DNA from 4 places in the Bradyrhizobium sp. 147 genome. Region 3 is predicted to be linked to each of the others. Evidence: predicted binding sites of a transcription regulator. Region 3 holds the regulator's gene; each other region holds the start of a gene.
What was found. Region 3 encodes PhoB, which activates phosphate uptake and scavenging genes when phosphate is short. Its sites were predicted from a motif close to TGTCATNNANCTGTCAT; they were not measured.

Region 1 (5,192 bases), on a different contig from region 3:
GTTGCCATTGCTCACGGCGCCGCCTTGATGCTGGTGCCGATCTATCTCGGTCTCTGCCAGGCTTTTGGACTCGATGCCGGCCATGCCGCTGCCGGCGCGCTGATGAAGGCAAGTCTTGTGAAGGCAAGTCTCGGGATGGCGGTGCTGGTCTCTCTGGTGCACGTTGCCGCCATGATCAGCGCGGGCGGATGCCTGGCGTGGCTGGTCTACCGCTATCTGGGATTGAGGTTTGTCTCCCGAAGCTGGTTCAACCTGGATGTGATCTGGGCGACCAGCCTCATTGTAGTTGGGATTGTGGCGCTCGCCTTCAATCTTGCGAGCTGGCGCTGAAATCTACTACGTCAGAGCCCACTCGCCGACGATGCGGAAGCGCGATGCGGCATCATGCTGCCGAAACAGCGCGATGCGGTCGATCGCCAACGTGTCGAGACCGAGCGCTGCAAACCGGGACCGCAGCATCTCGATAATCGGTCCGCGCCGCTCCGCATCCAGCCGGCCGGTCAGGGTCATGTGGAAGCGGAACTCCTCCATCACATAAGGATAGCCCCAGCGATCGAGATAATCGCGCTGCCGTTCGCTCAGCTTCTCGGGCCTGCGTCGTGCGCGGTCTTCCGCCGTCAGGGCCGCACGAAAAGAATCGAAGTCGCGGGCGCAATCGGCGGCGAGCTGCCCGAGCGCGCCGACAGGCTCGGCCGGAATGACGGCGATGAAGCCGCTGATGGCATCGACGACCGGTCGTATCGCCGGAATTGGTCGCTCCTTACCAGCAAATGCCGCGCAGGCCGCCGCGAGCTCGGCCTCGCTCTTGCCCGGCGCCAGCATCATCGGCGCCTTCAGTGTGGCGTGAAAGCCGTATTTGCGGGGATCGGCGCTGATATCGCGCCAGTCCGGCGCGACATCCAGTGCCTCGCGCGGAAACGGCACTTCGTCGCCGCTGTAGGCATCATAGCCGAGCAGCTCGGCGCCGAAGCGGGAGAGGGCGCTGTCGGCGCCGGCCGCAAAATAGATCGCGTAGCGGGGAAAACCTGTCATCGCCTCAGCATAACCAATCTAAGCCGCAACGACAGCCTCGCGCGGCGCCGCCGCTGCCGCAAGCAGCCGCGTCGCATCGGTGAGATGCACCAGCTTGCCGCCTGATATCACGGCGATCAGCCGCGGCCGCAACTCCACGCTGTCGTCGACCAAAAGAATGTCGGCGCGGCGCCCTTGCGCGATGGCGCCGCGATCGGTAAGGCCGGTTGCACGCGCAGGTCCGGCAGAGACCAAATCCCAGGCCTGCTCCAGCGGCAGCACGCGGTCGGCGGCGAGCCGGAATGCGGCCAGCAGCTGCGCCGGATAGTAATAGTCCGAGGCCAGCACCGAGCAGAGACCCTTGGCGACCATGTCCGACGCTCTGGTCCAGCCGGTGTGACTGCCGCCGCGCACGACGTTCGGGGCGCCATAAACGATGGCGTCGCCGTGGCTTGCTGCCGCCCGCGCTGTCTCCTCGTTGATCGGAAACTCGGCGATCATCGCACCGAGATCGCGAAACTCCTGGCGCATCGCCGGCGTCGCATCGTCATGCGAAAGCATCCGCACCCCGGCGGCGCGGGCCGCCGCCGCGAGCCGCGAGAGCGACGCCGGAACGTCGGCGGCGCGCGCCACCACACGTTCGACCAGCCGGTCAAATTCCTCGCTCGACAGCCCGGTGCGCTCCACCATGCGGTTGCGCTTGCGCGGCTTGGCCATATCGGCAAGCGTGCCGTCCATGTGGTCGTTGAAGGCGAACAGGTCGACGCGGCCTTCCGCGAGCCACTGGCTGATCTCGGTCTCGGCATCGAGATTGTAGGTCTCGTGCCGCAGATGGAAGCGGGTGTCGGCGGCGAATTGCGGACGCTGCCGCTCGATCGCCTCCATCAAGCCGCGCGCATTGCCAGCGCTGCGCAGGCCAGGCTCCCACGAACAGGTCGTGGCGTGGAACACCGTGGTGATGCCGTTGCTGATCGCCTGACGATCACTGTCGGCGAGCGCGACGTCGATCGGGAAATCGACGCCGGCGCGCGGCATCATCTGGCGCTCGAAGGCATCGCCATGCAGATCGACGATGCCTGGCAGCACCAGCAGGTCGCGCGCATCAATCGCGAGCCGCGCGCGGCCGCGAGGGACATCGACCAACGCAATGTCCGTTCCGGACACGAGAAGTGAGGTTTCGACGAGCTCGGCGCCGATCAGGGCCCGGCCGCCTTCAAGGAAAATGTCTGTCACGCGACCGCGCTTGGTTTGCTGGCAGGAGGACCGGTGAAAGAGCTCGCCCGTGCTTCGTATGTCGCGAGGAAATCTTCAATCCCGAGCTTGCGGAAATCGGGCAGCGCTTCACGCAATTTGTCGTGATCCCAGTCCCACCAGGCGAGCTTGGCGAGCCGGCCGGCGATCTGCTCCGAGAACCGCCGCCGCACGATGCGCGCCGGATTGCCGGCGACGATGGTGTAGGCCGGCACGTCCTTGGTCACGATAGCGCCCGCCGCGATCACCGCGCCGGTGCCGATATTGCGGCCGGGCAGCACGATCGCGCCGTGGCCGATCCAGACATCGTGACCGATATGGACGTGATGTTGACGGCGCCAGTCGAAGAACTCGGTGTCGTCGCTCTCGCCTTCGAAATAGGCGCTTGAACGGTAGGTGAAATGCGCCTGGGTCGCACGATGCATCGGATGATTGCCGGGATTGATCCGCGTCATTGCCGCGATCGAGCAGAACTTTCCGATGGTGGTGTAGGTGATCTGGGCATCGTTGACGACATAGGAGTAATCGCCCATCGCCACGTCATGCAGTACGGTGCGCGCGCCGACCTCGGTGTAGGCGCCGAGCCTGGCCTCGTGCAGCTTGGCCGAGGGATCAATGGTCGGCTGAATCGAAAGAGCTCTGGCGGCCATGTTGCATCCGAAGCGCGAGGGTGGGGCATTTTTCTTGGAGCGGCTTGATGACAATGCTTTGATGACAACGTCATGACGTGGCGATGACAGGGGATGACGTGTGTTGGATCGCCGCACCGCAACGCGGATGTCACACAAGTGTTAAGCGCCAGCGTTAGCGGTGGGTTCAGTTAATCTGGAGCCCTGCATGCTGGTGGTGGAAGGTCTGACGTGTCGCTTCGGCGCAAAGGCCGCGGTGGACGACGCTTCGTTTCAAGTTTCCCCGGGCGGCTTCGTCGGTGTGATCGGACGCTCCGGCGCCGGCAAGTCGACCCTGCTGCGGACCATCAACCGCCTGGCGACGCCGACCGCGGGCCGCATCCTGTTCGATGGCACCGATGTCACCGCGCTGCGCGGCAAGGAGCTGCGGCAATGGCGGGCGCGCTCGGCGATGATCTTCCAGCAGTTCAATCTGGTCGGCCGGCTCGATGTCCTCACCAACGTCCTGATGGGACGCCTCGCAACGATGCCCGCCTGGCGCTCGCTGTCGCAGCTCTGGCCCGAGCAGGACAAGGCGCTGGCGATGTCCGCGCTGGAGCAGTTCGACATCGCTGCGCTCGCCGCCCAGCGCGCCGACCAGCTCTCCGGCGGACAGCAGCAGCGCGTGGCGATTGCCCGCGCCCTGGTGCAGCAGCCCGACATCATCCTCGCCGACGAACCGATTGCCTCGCTCGATCCGCGCAACACCAAGATCGTGATGGATGCGCTGCTGCGCATCAACAAGCATTTCGGCATCACCGTGCTCTGCAATCTGCATTCGCTCGATCTGGCGCGCAGCTATTGCGACCGCCTGATCGGCATGGCGCAGGGCCGCGTGGTGTTCGATGGCGCGCCGGCCGCGCTGACCGATCACGTGGCGCGCGAGCTCTACGATCTCGAGGCTGCCGACGTCATGGGCGGCATGCCCATCCCGGCGCCCGAGGGCGTCCCGGCGCTTGGAACGGCGGCTGCCGCCTGAGCCTCGCCCGATTAGTTCAAGTCTTTTGCGTCAACCGACCCCAACCGACGAAGAGGGTATCATGATCACTCGCAGATTAATCCTTGCCGGCGCCGCCGCGCTCGCGCTTGCCACCTCCGCCTCGGCGGACGACTGGAAAGCCAAATATCCCGAGCTGACCTTCGCGGTCATTCCAGCGGAAAACGCTTCGGGCGTCACTGAGCGCTGGGCGCCGTTCATGAGCTATCTCTCCAAGGAATTGGGCGTGAAGGTCACGCTGCGCATCGCCAACGACTACGCCGCGGTGATCGAGGGCCAGCGCGCCGGCAACATCCATATCGCGAGCTATGGCTCGGCCTCGTTCGCCCGCGCCCGTCTGACCGGCGTCAAGACCGATGCCTTCGCCAACGACATCAACGCCGACGGCTCGACCGGCTATTATTCCGTGTTTTTCGTCAAGGCGAGCAGCCCCTACAAGAAGGTCGATGACCTCAAGGGCAAGAACCTCGGCCTCGTCGACCCGAACTCGACCTCGGGCAACAACGTGCCGCGCTTCGAGCTGGACAAGATGGGCATCGCCGACGCCGACACCTATTTCGGCAAGGTCGTCTTCACCGGCAGCCACGAGAACGCGATGCTGGCGCTGGCGCAGGGCACGGTCGACGTCGCCGCCAACCAGTGGACCAGCGATGACGATTCGACGCTGGCGCAGATGCTGACCAAGGGCATGTTGAAGAATGCCGACGGCTCGCCGATGAAGAAGGACGATTTCCGCATCATCCATAAGTCGGCGCCGATCATCAACGGCCCATACGCCTACAACTCGGACCTGCCGGACGACGCCAAGGCGGCGATCGCGAAGGCGTTCTTCGACGCGCCGGCCAAGGACAAGGCGGCCTTCGATCGCCTCCAGGACGGCCAGAAGAAGGGCTTTCATCCCGCCACCAACAAGGACTGGGATGGCACGATCGAGCTGATCAAGTTCGTCGATGCGCTGCGTAAGAAGAAGGCGTCCTGAGTTTGGGACGATGCACTGGAGCCGGGTCGATGGACCCGGCTCTTTCTCTTTGATCGACCACTTGTTCTGACCAGATGACCGTCGTGGTTTCGATCCTTCCCGAGCAGCAGCTTGCGGTGCTCAACGCCGCCTATCGCCAGGCGGTCGCGCGCAAGCGTTGGCGCCTGCTGTTGGGAGCCGGTATCTTCGCAGGTGCGCTGGTCCTCGCCGCGATCGGCGCCGAAGTGAATTTGCGCACGCTGTTCACCTATTTCGGCAACTTCATCAGCTATTTCGATCGCATCCT
Region 2 (5,192 bases), on a different contig from region 3:
ACAGGTAGGCTGGCGCGACTGGTTCAGCGTCGTCATGGCTTTCGCCCATGGGCCTTCGCCAGGAAGACGTTGGAGGGGCATGGGTGCTCCAACGGCGCTCTCATCGCAAGGAGCGTGAGAGACATCACAGCCCCCGGATCATCCCCGCGTTGATCAGCAGCCGGTTCAGCCGCCGCGCCTCGGCGCCATCCCTGCAGCCATAGAAGATGCCCTTGCAGCGGAGCATGATCTCCTTCTGCTCGGCGAAGGACGGATCGAGCGGGATGCCGGCAGCTTCCTGGATCACTAGCGGCAGATAGGGACCGTCGATCGTGTCCATCACGGCATCGCTCTTCACCGGCTCGAAATTGATGGCGTCGATCGCATAATAGGTTGCGTAGAGACGCGGATCGTAAGCGTCGAGCTTCTTGCCGAGGGCGCCCTCGTCGAGGCCGGGCTCAAGCAGGTTCGGCGCGAATTCCGGCTGGTGATCGCCGTAGCGCACGATCAGAAAAGGCTCGCCGGGAAAGTTCTTCTTCAGACCGGCGACGAAAGCTTTGTACTGCTCGGCGCTCATCGCCTGGCGGCGCAGATATTCGTCGATGGACGGCAAGTTGCCCGGCGCGCGCCAGTTCGGCAGCAGATCGGGACGGAAGCGCGTCTCCCAGGGGAAATGATTGGCGCCGAGATAGATGAAGGTGAACAGCGGCTTGTTCGGCGGTTGTTGCCCTATCAGCTGAAGCGCCTTGTCGTAGAAGAAGGAGTCCGGCTCGACGTCCTTGGCACCCAGATCCTCCGAATCGAGGAAACGTTCGATGCCGGTCGTCATCTGGAAGCTGCGCGCGCCCATGAAGCCACCATGGGCGGGATAAAGCGACAGGGTGTCGTAGCCGCAACGGCGCAGTGCCAATGGCAGGCCGCGTTCGACGCGGTTCGAGGCGATGCGCGTCACGAAATAGGCGAAGCGGCCGAACGAACGCGACGAGAGCCCCGCAAGCACGTTGTATTCGGTGAACCAGCTCGGCCCGCCATTGCTCTCGGCCAGGAACGTGCGCTGCTTGCCGTCCCAGGACGTGAAATGGTCGCCGTAACGCGGTGGCACCTTGATGCCCGGCGCGGCGCGGATGTCGAAGCTCGATTCATCATGGATCATGATGATATTGGGGCGGCGGCCCGCAGGATGGCAGGCGTCCACCAGCGGCACGTTGAGCCGCTCGTTGGTGGAGGCTGCGGATTCCATGAAACCGTACTGCACGAAGTCGGCGACCGCTGTGACGCCGGAGCGGAAGAATTTCGAGAGATAGCCATCGTCGTAATAGCCGCGCCAGGCCTGGTCAGGATGATAAAGCGAATAGCCGACCAGTGCGGCAACACAGGCGAGCTTGCAGGCAAGCGCCGGCAGCCGGCGGATGCGGAACGGATCAAGCCACCACAGCGCATACATCAGCGGCAACGTGACGAGGCCGGCCAGGATCACCGACCAGCGCAGATTCGGGAAGATCGTGAACAGGAACGCGACGCTGTCGCGGTCGATCATCATCAAATCGATGAAGTTGACCGTCATCTGCACGACTTCGTGCTTGAGCCGCGACAGCAGCACCAGCACGACGACCATGGTCAGCGACAGCGCGCCCGACAGCGCCGGGCGCCGCAGCAGCGTGATCCAGAAGAAGTTGAGGATGCCCCAGGCTAGGGCGAAGGAGAGGCGCGAGCCGAAATCGGTCTCGGTCTCGTACATCAGCGCCAGCGCTGCGAAATGCGGCGCCGTGACCGCGAGCAGCCGCCAGATGCCGAGCGCGGCGACGCTCGCAAGCACGGCGGTGGTGGCAGAAGGACCTGGATTGGGCGCGGACGCCATCGACGACACGCAACTTCTGGTCCGGCGCGGTGATGCCAAGCCGCTTGGCCGGCATCAAGACGGCTGGCGGCGCCCAGCGCAGCCGGAAGCCTGCGCCGTGTCATAAAACTGTAACGGAACGGTCAAGGTCAGGCAACGCGTTCGGCGATCCGACATCGCTTATTGTTAGCGAAAGACGGTGGGCCGCAGCCGGCAGGCAGCTACTCAACGTCAGGGCTGGGCGATCCCAGCGATGAACAGGTCGATCACCCCCTCCGCCATCCGCTCGATCTCGCCCTCCTCGATGCCCCAGCGCGGAAAGTGGCCATCGAGGTTCATCCGGGCAAAACCGTAGACCAACGCGCGAGCGGCGATCTGGATGCGCTTCAGATCCGCCGACCTCAGCAGGCCCTGCTCGGCCGCATCAGTCAGCATCCGTTCCGACAGCGCGATCAGCTCGGCATTGTCGCGGGTCAGCTCCGCCGAGCTGCCATGGGCGAAGTAGCGTCCGGTGGAGATGATCTCGAAATGGGCCGGATTGCGCATGGCCCAGCGCAGGTAAGCGAGGCCAAAGGCGCGAAAACGCTCCAGTGGACTCTTGGGCGCTGCCTCGCCGAGCGCCGCTTCGATCTCGGCGCGGAAGCGCCGCTGCGCCTCCTCGGCCACCGCCGCCATCAAGGCATCGCGGTTCGGAAAGTGCCGGAACGGCGCGCCCGGCGACACCGCGGCCCGGCGCGCCGCCTCGCGGACGGAGACCTCGGCACCTTCGGCCGCCAATTGCAGCGCAGCGTCAATCAGCACACGGCGAAGGTCGCCATGGTGATACGGCCGGGCTTCGGGTGTTCGGCGGGCACGCGGCTTGGACGTCTGACGGGCGGGCATGGCGTCTTCTAGCATCACCCGAACGTGAATGTAAGCAGCGATTACACCATTGACGATCTTGCTGCTGTATATGTAATCACTGATTACATCAAAGGAGATTCGCCATGTCACAACGTCAAAGCTGGCTCGAAGGCTGGCGGCTGCTTGCCGTCCTAACGCTCAGTCTGATCGCCCTGAGCCTGTGGATCGCCTCGATGCGGCTGTTCGAGGTTGAGGGCGTTCGCATGGTGATCCGCTTCACGGCGCGAAGTTCGCTGCTGCTGTTCTGCCTCGCCTTCAGTGCCGCGGCGCTGGCGCGGCTCTCGCCCAATGCCTGGACGCGCTGGCAGCACCGTAACCGCCGCTATCTAGGCTTGAGCTTCGCGTCCTCCCACGCCATCCACGCGGCGGCGATCGTCGCGTTCGCCAGGATGGATCCGGCCGGCTTTGCCCAGGCGACCTCCGCCGCCTCCTACATCTTCGGCGGCATCGGCTATGGCTTCATTATCGCGATGAGTGCGACCTCGTTCGACCGCACCGCCGCGCTGCTCGGACCGCGCACCTGGCGCATACTGCACGTCGCGGGCGGCTACTATCTCTGTTTCCAGTTCATGGTGTCGTTCGGCAAGCGCGTGCCGGCCATGCCGCTCTACGCCGCATTCCTCATTCCGCTGCTGATCGTGCTGACGTTGCGCATCATAGCGATAGCCCGCCACCCGCGCGGGCAAACCGTCGCCGCGGGCTGAAACGCCCAAGCTCACTGCGGCAGCAATCCGAGCCGCTTGGCGATGATGCGGTCGAGCATCCGTTTCGGTAGCACGGCCGCAATCAGGTGACGGAGCGGGTCCGGCGTGATCTGGTAGCGCACCTTCGGGCTTGGCGCCGTCAGCGCTTCGAACACGATTTCGGCGATGCGCTCGGCGGGCAGGCCCTTGGCGCCGATGTCCATCATGAACGCCATCACCTTGTTCAGCGCCGGCAGATAGGGCGAGTTCTGGTAGACGGAAAGGTCGATCTCTTCGGCCTTGCTCCAGATCGGCGTCTTCACCGCGCCGGGGGCGACGATGATGACGTCGATGCCGAACAGCATCAGCTCGCGGCGCAGGCTCTCCGACAGGCCCTCGATGGCGTGCTTGGAGGTGCTGTAAGGCGCCGACAGCGGATTGCCGCTCTTGCCAGCGACCGAGCTGATCATCACGATCCGGCCCTTCGGCCCCTTCAGCATGGGGTCTGCGCCGAGCAGCGGCCCGAACGCCTGCGTCGCGATGACAGGGCCAATGACGTTGACGTCCATCTGGCGGCGGAAATCATCGGCCGACAATTCGAGCACGGGACCGGCAACCGCGATGCCGGCATTGTTGACGAGACCGGCCAGCGTCTCGCCGCCCAACGCCGCGCGAACGTTTCGCCCGGCCGCGAGGACTGCCGCCTCGTCGGTGACGTCGAACAGCAGCGGGGTGAAGTTCGCACCGAACTCGCCTTGCAGCCGGTCGGCGTCGGCCTGCTTGCGGACACTGCCGAACACGCGATAGCCGCGCCCGATCAGGAATTTCGCAACGGCCCAGCCGATGCCCGTAGACGCCCCGGTAACGACGACAGATCGCATGGTCTTTCCACCTCGGGTTGGCGTGATCATGCAGGAGGAAGGTGCCTGTGTGCAAATGGCGCCCAGCGCGCAAGTCCGCGCGGCAGGTGTCGGTTCTTAAGATGAAGCGGCGCGCGAACGTTGCGACATGAGGTCGAAGGCACCTTGAACAGGCGGATGAAGAGTCGAATCTTTCACCCTGACGACGCAGCCCTTTTCACGATCAGGGAGTTCTAGAATTTTTGAAAAGGGACGCGAGATCAAGAATGTGGTTTAAGCGTCAGTTCTTGGCGTTCAAGCAGCGCGTCAACTCGCGAAGAATTTGAATGAAGCAACTATGCTTCGCGCGAGGAGGAAGAGAAAGATCGCGTTTGCGATCTCGCTCGAACATAGTCGCGAAGGCTTAAAGATTTGTTTGGTGAGCGAAGCTTTCGCTCGCGTGTCCCCGACAAGGCGCAGCGCATAAGCGATGCGTCGCGGGGCCGGGATCCAGAGGCCGCTTGGCCCCGGATCAGCAGGGCATCACCAAAATGCTGCGCTGCGTCCGGGGCACAACGGCTTAGTTCTTGCTCTTGTCGACCAGCGCGCCCTTCCTGATCCAGGGCATCATGTCGCGCAGTTTCGCGCCGACTTCTTCGATCGGGTGGGCAGCGAGCTTGGCGCGGGTCGCCTTGAAGGAGGTCTGGTTGACCTTGTTCTCGAGCATCCAGTCGCGCGCGAACTTGCCGCCCTGGATGTCCGCGAGAACCTTCCGCATCTCCTTCTTGGTCTCGTCGGTAATGATGCGCGGACCGGTGACATACTCCCCGTACTCGGCGGTGTTGGAGATCGAGTAGTTCATGTTGGCAATGCCGCCTTCATAGATCAGGTCGACGATCAGCTTCACTTCGTGCAGGCACTCGAAATAGGCCATCTCGGGGGCGTAGCCGG
Region 3 (5,192 bases):
GCGTTGCGACGTTGAGCTGGAACTTGAAGCGCTCGGCGGCGTGGGCCCAGGACGCCAGCACGTTGTTGTCGTCGCCTGTCCAGGCCACCGTCTTGCCCTCGATCGGGCCGCGATGCTCCTCATAGGTCATGAGGTCGGCCATCACCTGGCAAGGGTGCGAACGGCGCGTCAGGCCGTTGATGACGGGCACGGTCGCATAGGCCGCAAGCTCCAGCAGCGCCTCGTGATTGAGGATGCGGATCATGATGGCGTCGACATAGCGCGACAGCACGCGCGCGGTGTCGGCGATGGTCTCGCCCCGGCCGAGCTGCATTTCGGCGCCGGTGAGCATGATGGGCTCGCCGCCGAGCTGGCGCATGGCGACGTCGAACGACACCCGCGTCCGCGTCGAGGGGCGCTCGAAGATCATCGCCAGCGTCTTGCCTTCGAGCGGCCTGACCGGCTGATGCGCCTTCTGCTTCGCCTTCATGGCGGAGGATGCGGCGAGCATGCGCTTGAGCTCCGACAGCGGGAGCTCATTGATGTCGAGGAAGTGCTTTGGCGACTTGCTCATCAGCTTGCCGCCCGCTTGGTCTGACTGCACGAGATCGCCGCGCAGGCGCGCTCGAGCCGCCCGACGCTGTCCTCGATCTCGGCTTCGGTGACGATCAGCGGCGGCAGGAAGCGCACGACATTGTCGCCGGCGCCGACGGTGAGCAGCTTTTCGTTGCGCAGGGCGGCAACGAGATCACCCGAAGGCACGACCGCCTTGATGCCGATCAGGAGCCCCTCACCGCGGACTTCGCTGACGATATCAGGATAGCGATCGATCACCGAGGCGAGCTTCTGCTTGAGCAGCAGCGACATCCTCTGCACGTGATCGAAAAAGCCGGGCTCGAGCATGACGTCGAGCACGGCGTTCGCAGCGGAGATCGCGAGCGGATTGCCGCCGAAGGTCGAGCCGTGCGAGCCGGGCGTCATGCCGGAAGCCGCTTCCGCGGTGGCAAGACAAGCGCCGATCGGGAAGCCGCCACCGAGCGCTTTCGCCAGCGACATCACGTCGGGGGTAACGCCGAGACGGCGATGCGCGAACAGATCGCCGGTGCGGCCCATGCCGGTCTGCACCTCGTCGAACGCGAGCAACAGCCCCTTCTCGTCGCAGAGCTGACGCAGCGCCTTGAGGAAGGCGGGTGTTGACGAACGCACGCCGCCCTCGCCCTGGATCGGCTCGATCAGGATGCCGGCGGTCTGCGGACCGATCGCCTTCTTCACGGCCTCGATGTCGCCATGCGGGACTTGGTCGAAGCCATCCATGGGCGGGCCGAAACCTTCAAGATATTTTGCCGAGCCCGTCGCCGCCAGCGTCGCCAGCGTGCGGCCGTGGAAGGCGCCTTCGAAGGTGATCATGCGATAGCGATCGGGATGGCCCTTGGCGGCGTGATAGCGCCGCACGACCTTGATCACGCATTCCAACGCTTCGGCGCCGGAATTGCAGAAGAACACGAAGTCCGCGAAACTTTCGTTGCACAGACGCGTTGCAAGCCGTTCGCCATCGGGACTCTGGAACAGGTTCGACATGTGCCAGAGCCTGGTCGCCTGCTCCTGCAACGCCTTGACCAATGCGGGATGGGCGTGGCCGAGCGCGTTCACCGCGACGCCCGAGGTGAAATCGAGATAGCGATCGCCATTGGTCGCGATCAGCCAGCAGCCTTCGCCGCGCTCGAAGCCAAGGTCCGCCCTGGCGAAAACGGGAAGCAGATGCGGCGCGGCGCTGTTGGTCATGACCATCACTTGGATGTTGCATTTGGACGTTGAGACCTGCCTGGCATGCCTTGCGCAGCGCACCATTGACCGGTCCGGAAAACGAAACGTGCCGCCTTTTAAGGGCGGCACGCGTCACCATCTTATGCCTGGCAAGACGGGTGTCAATGCCGCCGGAAAGCCTCGCGAAACGCCGAATCCGTAGTCTTGCGGTGCCGATCTTGCAGGGTTTTCACCACGGAACATGTGGAAGCGAGTCGGCGGACTCTTGCGCGGGAGTCACGCCATATTGTAGCGTTCGGACTGTCAGATACGACATCTCGTGCAGCGGTTCTGATCCCAAGAGTCCTCATGTACCGGCGTAAACGTTCGGGCGTCAGTCACGCGCCCGGCGAGCCTTAAGGGATTCTGACGGCACGGGTTTTTCAAGGCTTAAGCATTCGCTGTGAGGCCCCAGGATGGCGGCGCGCAACGAGGGAAAGGGTGCAATGACGGTTTTGACCTGGTCCGATGATCGCGTCGAGCAGCTGAAGAAGCTCTGGGAGGCCGGACTTTCGGCCAGCCAGATCGCGGCCGAGCTCGGCAATGTGACCCGCAATGCCGTGATCGGCAAAGTGCACAGGCTTGGCCTGTCGGGCCGCGCCAAGAGCCCTTCATCGGCAGCGCCGCGGCCGCGCAAGGCGCGGCCCGCGCAGCATATGATGCGGGTGACCCGGCCGATCTCGCGCGGCAACACCGCGCTGGCGCAGGCCTTCGAGGTCGAGGTGGAGGCCGAACCGGTCACCTACGACAACGTGGTGCCGATGAGCCAGCGGCTGTCGCTGCTGGAATTGAACGAGGCGACGTGCCACTGGCCGGTCGGCGATCCCTCCAGCCCGGACTTCTTCTTCTGTGGCGGCAAGGCGCTGTCAGGCCTGCCCTACTGCGCCCAGCACTCGCGCGTCGCCTATCAGCCGGCAGCGGATCGCCGGCGGGCGGCACCGAAGCCGAGCACGCGGTGATTATTTCCTGAGATCGAGCCGGCAGCCGTCACGCGGTGACGGCGCAACAAACCCGATGTCGTCCCGGACAAGCGTAGCGCCGATCCGGGACCGATAGCCACCGCAAGCCGTGGTTACGGGGCCTCGGAGTTACCTTTTTCGCGCAACAATGGGCCCGGGTCCCGGATCGGCGCTTCGCTCCGGACAACGCTGCGCGTTGCCGGAGCTACGCTTGTCCGGGACGACGGCCGAGATTGTTGACGCAGCTGGGCCTACGTCTGCTCCGCCTTTGCAAACCGATCATCCAGCGCATAACCCGCGCCGCGGACGGTACGGATCGGGTCCTGCTCGCGGCCGAGATTGAGCAGCTTGCGCAGGCGGCCGATATGGACGTCGACGGTGCGCTCGTCGATGTAGATGTCGCGGCCCCAGACGCTGTCGAGCAGCTGCTCGCGCGAGAACACGCGACCGGGATGCTCCAGGAAAAACTCCAGCAGGCGATATTCGGTCGGGCCGAGATCGATCGGCCGGCCCGAACGCGCGACGCGGCGCTTGTCGCGATCGAGCTCGATGTCGCCATAGGCGAGCACGGTGGCGAGCCGCTCGGGGCTTGCGCGCCGCAGAAGGCCCTTCACGCGCGCGAGCAGCTCCGGCACCGAGAACGGCTTGACGATGTAGTCGTCGGCGCCGGTCGCAAGACCCCGCACCCGCTCGCTCTCCTCGCCGCGCGCGGTCAGCATGATGATCGGGAGCTGCTTGGTCTCGGGACGGGTGCGCAGCCGCCGGCACAGCTCGATGCCGGACAGTCCCGGCAGCATCCAGTCGAGCACGATCAGATCGGGGATGTGTTCCTTAAGGCGGGTGTCGGCGTCGTCGCCGCGCATCACCGTCTCCACGTCATAGCCGTCGCCTTCGAGGTTGTAACGCAGAAGCTCGGTGAGAGCTTCCTCGTCCTCAACCACCATAATGCGTGCGCCCATGTTGTCGTCGCTCCCTAGGTATTCGGTACCGTCGTGGCGAAGGTCGTCATGTCGCCCTTCGGCCGCTTGTCGGTGATCGCCTGCCCCTCGATCATGTAGAACACGGTCTCGGCGATGTTGGTGGCGTGATCACCGATCCGCTCGATGTTCTTGGCGCAGAACATCAGATGGATGCAGAACGAGATGTTGCGCGGATCCTCCATCATATAAGTGAGGAGCTCGCGAAACAGAGAGGTGCAGATGGCGTCCACTTCCTCGTCGCCCTTCCACACTGCCATCGCCGCCGGCAAATCGTGCGCGGCATAGGCATCAAGCACCGACTTGACCTGCTGCTGCACGAGGTCGGTCATGTGCTCCAGGCCGCGGAACAGTTTCAGCGGATGGAAGTCTGTCTCCAGCGCCGCAACGCGCTTGCCCATGTTCTTGGCGAGGTCGCCGATGCGCTCAAGATCGGTGGCAACGCGCATGGCGCCGACGATCTCGCGCAAATCCACCGCCATCGGCTGGCGGCGGGCGATGGTGAGCACGGCGCGCTCCTCGATGCGCTTCTGAAGCGCGTCGAGCTCGGCATCGGTGGTGACGACGCGCTGGCCGAGCGCGACGTCGCGGCGGATCAGCGCGTCGACGGAATCGACGATCATGCGCTCGGCGATGCCGCCCATCTCGGCGACGAGGCGAGTGAGCTCCTGGAGGTCGGTATCGAAGGCCTTTGCGGTATGTTCAGTACCCATGTCCCGTCTCCTCAGCCGAACCGGCCGGTGATGTAATCCTGCGTACGCCGATCGCTCGGCGACGTGAAGATCTTGCTGGTGTCATCGAACTCGATCAGCTCGCCGAGATACATGAAGGCGGTTTTATCAGAGACGCGCGCCGCCTGCTGCATATTGTGGGTGACGATCGCGATCGTGTAGTTCTCGGACAATTCCTGGATCAGCTCCTCGACCTTGGCGGTCGAGATCGGGTCGAGCGCCGAGCAGGGCTCATCGAACAAGATCACTTCGGGCCGTACCGCGACCGTGCGGGCAATGCAGAGGCGCTGCTGCTGGCCGCCGGAGAGCGACAGGCCGGACGCGTTGAGCTTGTCCTTGACCTCGTTCCACAGCGCGCCGCCGCGCAGCGCCTTCTCGACGCGGTCGTCCATCTCGGACTTCGAGATCTTCTCATAGAGGCGGATGCCGAAGGCGATGTTCTCGTAGATCGTCATCGGGAACGGCGTCGGTTTCTGGAACACCATGCCGACCCGGGCGCGCAGCAGGTTGAGGTCCAGCTTGGGATCAAGGATGTTGGTCTGGTCGAGCAACAGCTGGCCGGTGGCGCGCTGGCCTGGATAGAGATCGTACATCCGGTTGAAGATGCGCAGCAGGGTCGACTTGCCGCAGCCCGACGGGCCGATGAAGGCCGTGACGCGGTTGGTGCCGAGGGCCAGATTGATGTTCTTCAGCGCGTGGTGCTCACCGTAGTAGAAATTGAGGTTGCGCGCGGTCACCTTGGC
Region 4 (5,192 bases), on a different contig from region 3:
GGCATGGAATCGCGGCGCCTATCTCGTGAACAGTTTGGGCCATTGCGCCGAATGCCACAGCCCGCGCAACGCGCTTGGCGGCATCATCGCGAGCGAGCGGTTTGCCGGCGGGCCCAATCCGGAAGGCGAGGGCTGGGTCCCCAACATCACCCAGAAGCGCCTTGGCGAGTGGAGCGCGAAGGACATCGCCTATTTCCTCAAGACTGGCGAACTGCCCGATGGCGACAGCGTCGGCGGCGCAATGACGCGCGTGATCAAGAACACCTCGCAACTGCCGGACGCGGATCTCGCGGCAATGGCGGACTACGTCAAATCGCTGCCGCCGGTGGACGGCCCGACCCCGCCCAAGCGCAAGCAGGGCAGCTAGTGCGTGATGAAGGCTAGCTCGATCGTGAGACTGTAACCCCTCACCCGGATCGCATCTATCGATGCGATCCGACCTCTCCCTTCGGGAGAGGTGAACCGTTGGCTCGCATCGATATAACCAAACTCATCCCGCATCGATGACGCCCGTTAGCCGGTGCCGAACGCCTTGAAGGTGATGATGGTGAGGGTGTCCTGGATGCCTGGCAGCACTTGCACCTTCTCGTTGACGAAATGGCCGATGTCGGTGTCCTTGTCGACGTAGAACTTCACGAGGAGGTCGTATTGACCGGCCGTGGAGTAGATCTCGGAGGCGATCTCGGCTTCGGCGATCGCATTGGCGACCACATAGGACTGGCCGAGCTTGCATTTGATCTGGACGAAAAAGGGAACCATCGCGGTCACTCCGAAAGCACATCTAGTCGGCTAATAGGCCAAAATCGGCCGGATTTAGCAAGCGAACTTGCCTGCCGCCAGATGTCGGTCCGGCGCTCAGCAGGTGACGGCCGCCGCGGCGAATGCATCCCTGAGCCGCTGCGCGAGCTCGACCTTGCGATACGGCTCGGTCAGCACGATCGCTTGCGCATGCGCGCGGCCCGGATTCAAGCTGGGCGCGATCCGAAGGCCATGATCATGCCGGAGCCCGAGCTCGTCCTGATCTCGACATTTTCGCGCAAGGCTCCCGCGCCAAATGGACTTTCGGGTCCGGGCGGCCCTCAACTGGCGGCGGCGGACAGTCCACCACTTGACGTCTCACGCATCGGCGAAGCACGCTGAGGGGCAAGACCATACCAAGAGAAGGGTGAGGTTGCATTTTGCAAAGCCTGCACGATTGCGGCCGCGTCCGCTTGCTTCGCTGGAGCACGGCGGTGTCGCGAATCAGCGCCGCTTGCAGCTGGTCGCGCTTGCTGGTGTTCCACGATCGCGCTAGGACAGGCCATGGCGGTGTCCGGATCAAGCAGATGTCTCCCGCGATGAGGACGCCCGTGGCGCTCACCATCGCCGGCTCCGATTCGAGCGGAGGCGCCGGCATCCAGGCGGACCTGAAGACTTTTGCCGCGCTCGGCGTCTATGGCGCCTCCGCCATCACGGCGTTGACGGCGCAGAACACGCGCGGCGTCACGGGTATTCACGCAGTGCCGGCCGAGTTCGTCACCGCGCAGATCGATGCGGTGTTTTCCGATCTCGATGTCGGCGCCGTAAAAATCGGCATGGTGGCCCAGGCCCCCAGCATTGACGCGATCGCGGCCGCGCTGTCGCGCTGGGCGCCCCGGCACGTGGTGCTCGACCCCGTGATGGTGGCAACGTCCGGCGACCGGCTGCTGGCCTCCGACGCCGTCAAGGCGTTGCGCACGAGACTGATACCGCTGGCCTCGGTGATCACGCCGAACCTGCCCGAGGCCGCTGCGCTGCTCGATGCACCGGTCGCGGCCAACCAGGCCGAGATCGAAAGCCAGGGGCGCCGCCTGCTGGCGCTCGGCTGCCGCGCGGTCCTGATCAAGGGAGGACACGGCGAGGGCGCGGAGAGCGTCGACTATCTGGTCGATGCCGACAACGCCATCGCGCTCGCGGCGCCCCGCCTTGCCACCGAGAACACCCATGGTACCGGCTGCTCGCTGTCCTCGGCCGTCGCGGCGGGTCTCGCCAGAGGCGAGGCGCTCGAGCAGGCGGTCCGCAACGCCAAGGCCTGGATCAGCGCTGCGATTGGCGCCGCCGACCGCTTCAGCGTCGGCCACGGCCACGGGCCGATCCATCATTTCCAAAAGTTCTACTGACGACCGCTCGCTCAAGCGGGAGAGGGAGCGGCCTGCCCTCCGGGCTTCCAGTGCGAACCTGATCTTGGACGAGGCTCTGCGCGCCATGTCGCCTGATTGTCGCATGCGACTGATATTCGCAGGGCAGGCGAGGCAAGGCGTGATTCGTATCGGAAGGTGCCTCAAAAGTTCAATCGGTCATCCCCCTGTCACGGGACATTGTTACAGGCTGGCGCATGGGAAGTTACGATGTGAGTGACGAGAGCCCGGAGCGGCGCTTTCGCACGTTGTTCATCTCCGACGTCCATCTCGGAGCCCGCGGTTCTCAAGCCGATCTTCTGCTGGACTTCCTGCGCTACCACGATGCCGACACCATCTATCTCGTCGGCGACATCGTCGACGGCTGGGCGCTGAAATCGAGCTGGCACTGGCCGCAATCCCATAACGATCTCGTCCAGAAGCTGCTGCGCAAGGCGCGCAAGGGCGCCAAGGTCATCTACATTCCCGGCAATCACGACGAGTTCCTGCGCAACTATTACGGCACGCATTTCGGCGGCATCGACGTGGTCGAAAACACCGTGCATACCGGCGTCGACGGCAAGCGCTATCTCGTGATTCACGGCGACATCTTCGACCTCGTGGTGCAGAACGCGCGCTGGCTCGCTCATCTCGGTGACAAGGCCTACGATTTCGCGATCCAGATGAACCGCCTCGTCAACTTCTTCCGCCGCTTGTTCGGCGTGCCCTATTGGTCGCTGTCGCAATGGGCCAAGCAGAAGGTCAAGAACGCCGTCAACTATATCGGCGCGTTCGAACAGGCGCTCGCCGCCGACGCGCGACGTCACGACGCGGACGGCGTGATCTGCGGCCACATCCATTACGCCGTGATCCGCGACGAGGCCGGCATTCGCTACATGAATTGCGGCGACTGGGTCGAGAGCTGCACCGCGCTGGTCGAGCACGACGACGGCCGTTTCGAGATCATCACCTGGGCGGATCATTTGCAGAAGCCGGCAACCGTCCCGCAGGTCGCGGCAAGAGCTGCCTGATGCGTATCCTGGTCGCGACCGACGCCTGGCACCCGCAAGTCAACGGTGTGGTTCGGACGCTGACCAAGCTGGCCGACGCGGCAGAGGGGCTCGGCGTCGCGTTCACGTTCCTGACGCCGCAATCGTTCCGCACCTTTGCCATGCCGAGCTATCGCGACGTGCGCCTCGCCATGCCGCGCCCGGCGCGAATTGCAAAGCTGATCGAAGAAGCACGTCCGGACAGCATCCACATCGCGACGGAGGAGCCGATCGGCCTGATGGTCCGCCGCTATTGCCGCCAGCGCAAGCTGCCGTTCACGACCAGCTTCCATACCCGCTTTCCAGAATATGTCCGGGCTCGCGTGCCAGTGCCGGGCTCGCTGATCTGGCGCGCGCTGCGCCGCTTCCATGCGCCCAGCCGCGCCGTGATGGCGGCGACGCCTGCGCTCGCGCGCGAGCTCGCCGAGCGCGGCTTCGACAATGTCGTGCTGTGGCCGCGCGGCGTCGACACCCATTTGTTCCATCCGCGCGCGGTCGACCTGTGTCTGCCGGCGCCGGTGTTCCTCTCGGTCGGCCGGGTCGCGGTGGAGAAGAACCTCGAGGCCTTTCTCGACCTCGACCTGCCCGGCACCAAGGTGATCGTTGGTGACGGTCCGGCGCGGGCCTCGCTCAAGAGGCCTATCCCGATGCGATCTTCCTCGGCGAGAAGCACGGCGAGGCGCTGGCGGAAATCTATGCTGCGGCCGACGTCTTCGTGTTCCCGAGCAAGACCGACACTTTCGGCCTGGTCCTGCTGGAGGCGCTCGCAAGTGGCCTGCCGGTGGCGGCCTTTCCGGTGAAGGGACCCCGCGACGTGATCGGCAATGCGGCGGTCGGCGCGCTCGATCACGATCTGCGCACCGCCTGCTTCGCCGCGCTCGACATCTCCAGGCAGGACTGCGTCGCGTTCGCCGCCAATTACACCTGGGAGGCTTCGGCCCGGGCTTTCCTGGCCAGCATCGAGGCGCTGGGCGCGGTGCTGCCCGGCCGGAAAGGGGCGGAACCGCCGCGCTTCGTGGCCTAATCGACAAAAAATCCTCGCGGGGAGATGTCTTGCTCGCGGCTCCCAGGCCGCGATAAGGTCTGATATGATCGAACAGCTCCTCCCGGTCGGCCCCGCCGACATCGACGCCGCAGCGCGCGTGATCGCGCCTTACGCCATCCGCACCCCGCTGTTGTCTTTCCCCGTGCTCAACGAGCGCGTCGGCGCAAAGGTCTTCCTGAAGCCGGAGATGCTCCAGCGCACCGGCTCGTTCAAGTTCCGTGGCGCCTTCAACAAGGTATTCTCGATCCCGCAGGACAAGCGCGCCGGCGGCGTCGTCGCATTCTCCTCCGGCAACCACGCCCAGGGCGTGGCGGCCGCGGCGAAGATCCTCGACATGCAGGCGACGATCGTGATGCCGGCGGATGCGCCGCTGTCCAAGCGCGAGCGCACCAAATCCTACGGCGCCGAGGTCGTGCTGTACGATCGCGACCGCGACGACCGCGAGGCGATCTCGCGCGGCATTGCCGAGAAGCGCGGTGCGACGCTGGTCAAGCCGTATGACGATCCCTTCGTGATTGCGGGGCAGGGTACCGCCGGCCGCGAGATCGCCGAGGACATGGCGGGCCTCGGCCTTGCCCCCGACATCGTGGTGGCGCCGGCTTCCGGCGGCGGCCTGATCGCGGGCGTCGCGACGGCCGTGAAGGCGCGCTATCCGCTGGCCGAAATCGTGGTCGCGGAGCCCGAGGCGTTCGACGATCACGGCATTTCGCTGACCGCGGGTCATCGCGAGCCGCATCCGCCGGCAGGCCGCACCATCTGCGATGCGCTGATGGCCCTGATGCCCGGCGAGATGACGTTTGCGATCAACAGCAAGCTGCTCGCGCGCGGTGTCACCGCGTCGGATGCCGAAGTCGGTGCTGCCGTGGCGTTTGCCTATCGGGAGCTCAAGCTCGTGGTGGAGCCGGGCGGGGCCGTTGGCCTTGCCGCGCTGCTGGCGGGACGTCTCGACGTCGCCGGCAAGAA

Region 1: phnC (phosphonate ABC transporter ATP-binding protein) is a predicted target of PhoB. The motif match lies at 2,974-2,990, and genes of this name have one in related genera.
Region 2: IVA87_RS24645 (LTA synthase family protein) is a predicted target of PhoB. The motif match lies at 1,936-1,952, and genes of this name have one in related genera.
Region 4: IVA87_RS17275 (UDP-2,3-diacylglucosamine diphosphatase) is a predicted target of PhoB. The motif match lies at 2,314-2,330, and genes of this name have one in related genera.

The regions. Positions count from the first base shown of each region.
Region 1 covers NZ_JADPKL010000089.1:131,155-136,346, forward strand. Annotated here, with positions in the region: gene IVA87_RS21720 (hypothetical protein) at 1-330, shown strand, start outside; gene IVA87_RS21725 (DUF1045 domain-containing protein) at 337-1,032, opposite strand; gene IVA87_RS21730 (alpha-D-ribose 1-methylphosphonate 5-triphosphate diphosphatase) at 1,051-2,244, opposite strand; gene IVA87_RS21735 (chloramphenicol acetyltransferase) at 2,241-2,912, opposite strand; gene phnC (phosphonate ABC transporter ATP-binding protein) at 3,100-3,909, shown strand; gene phnD (phosphonate ABC transporter substrate-binding protein) at 3,971-4,906, shown strand; gene phnE (phosphonate ABC transporter, permease protein PhnE) at 4,981-5,192, shown strand, end outside.
Region 2 covers NZ_JADPKL010000097.1:82,986-88,177, forward strand. Annotated here, with positions in the region: gene IVA87_RS24640 (glycine betaine ABC transporter substrate-binding protein) at 1-8, shown strand, start outside; gene IVA87_RS24645 (LTA synthase family protein) at 125-1,837, opposite strand; gene IVA87_RS24650 (TetR/AcrR family transcriptional regulator) at 2,048-2,698, opposite strand; gene IVA87_RS24655 (hypothetical protein) at 2,803-3,423, shown strand; gene IVA87_RS24660 (SDR family oxidoreductase) at 3,435-4,283, opposite strand; gene ilvC (ketol-acid reductoisomerase) at 4,822-5,192, opposite strand, start outside.
Region 3 covers NZ_JADPKL010000005.1:53,853-59,044, forward strand. Annotated here, with positions in the region: gene argF (ornithine carbamoyltransferase) at 1-553, opposite strand, end outside; gene IVA87_RS00960 (aspartate aminotransferase family protein) at 553-1,761, opposite strand; gene IVA87_RS00965 (GcrA family cell cycle regulator) at 2,229-2,741, shown strand; gene phoB (phosphate regulon transcriptional regulator PhoB) at 2,993-3,700, opposite strand; gene phoU (phosphate signaling complex protein PhoU) at 3,715-4,431, opposite strand; gene pstB (phosphate ABC transporter ATP-binding protein PstB) at 4,443-5,192, opposite strand, start outside.
Region 4 covers NZ_JADPKL010000077.1:114,782-119,973, forward strand. Annotated here, with positions in the region: gene IVA87_RS17260 (cytochrome c) at 1-367, shown strand, start outside; gene IVA87_RS17265 (Lrp/AsnC family transcriptional regulator) at 514-759, opposite strand; gene thiD (bifunctional hydroxymethylpyrimidine kinase/phosphomethylpyrimidine kinase) at 1,338-2,138, shown strand; gene IVA87_RS17275 (UDP-2,3-diacylglucosamine diphosphatase) at 2,354-3,166, shown strand; partial or broken gene IVA87_RS17280 (glycosyltransferase family 1 protein) at 3,166-4,208, shown strand; gene IVA87_RS17285 (threonine/serine dehydratase) at 4,273-5,192, shown strand, end outside.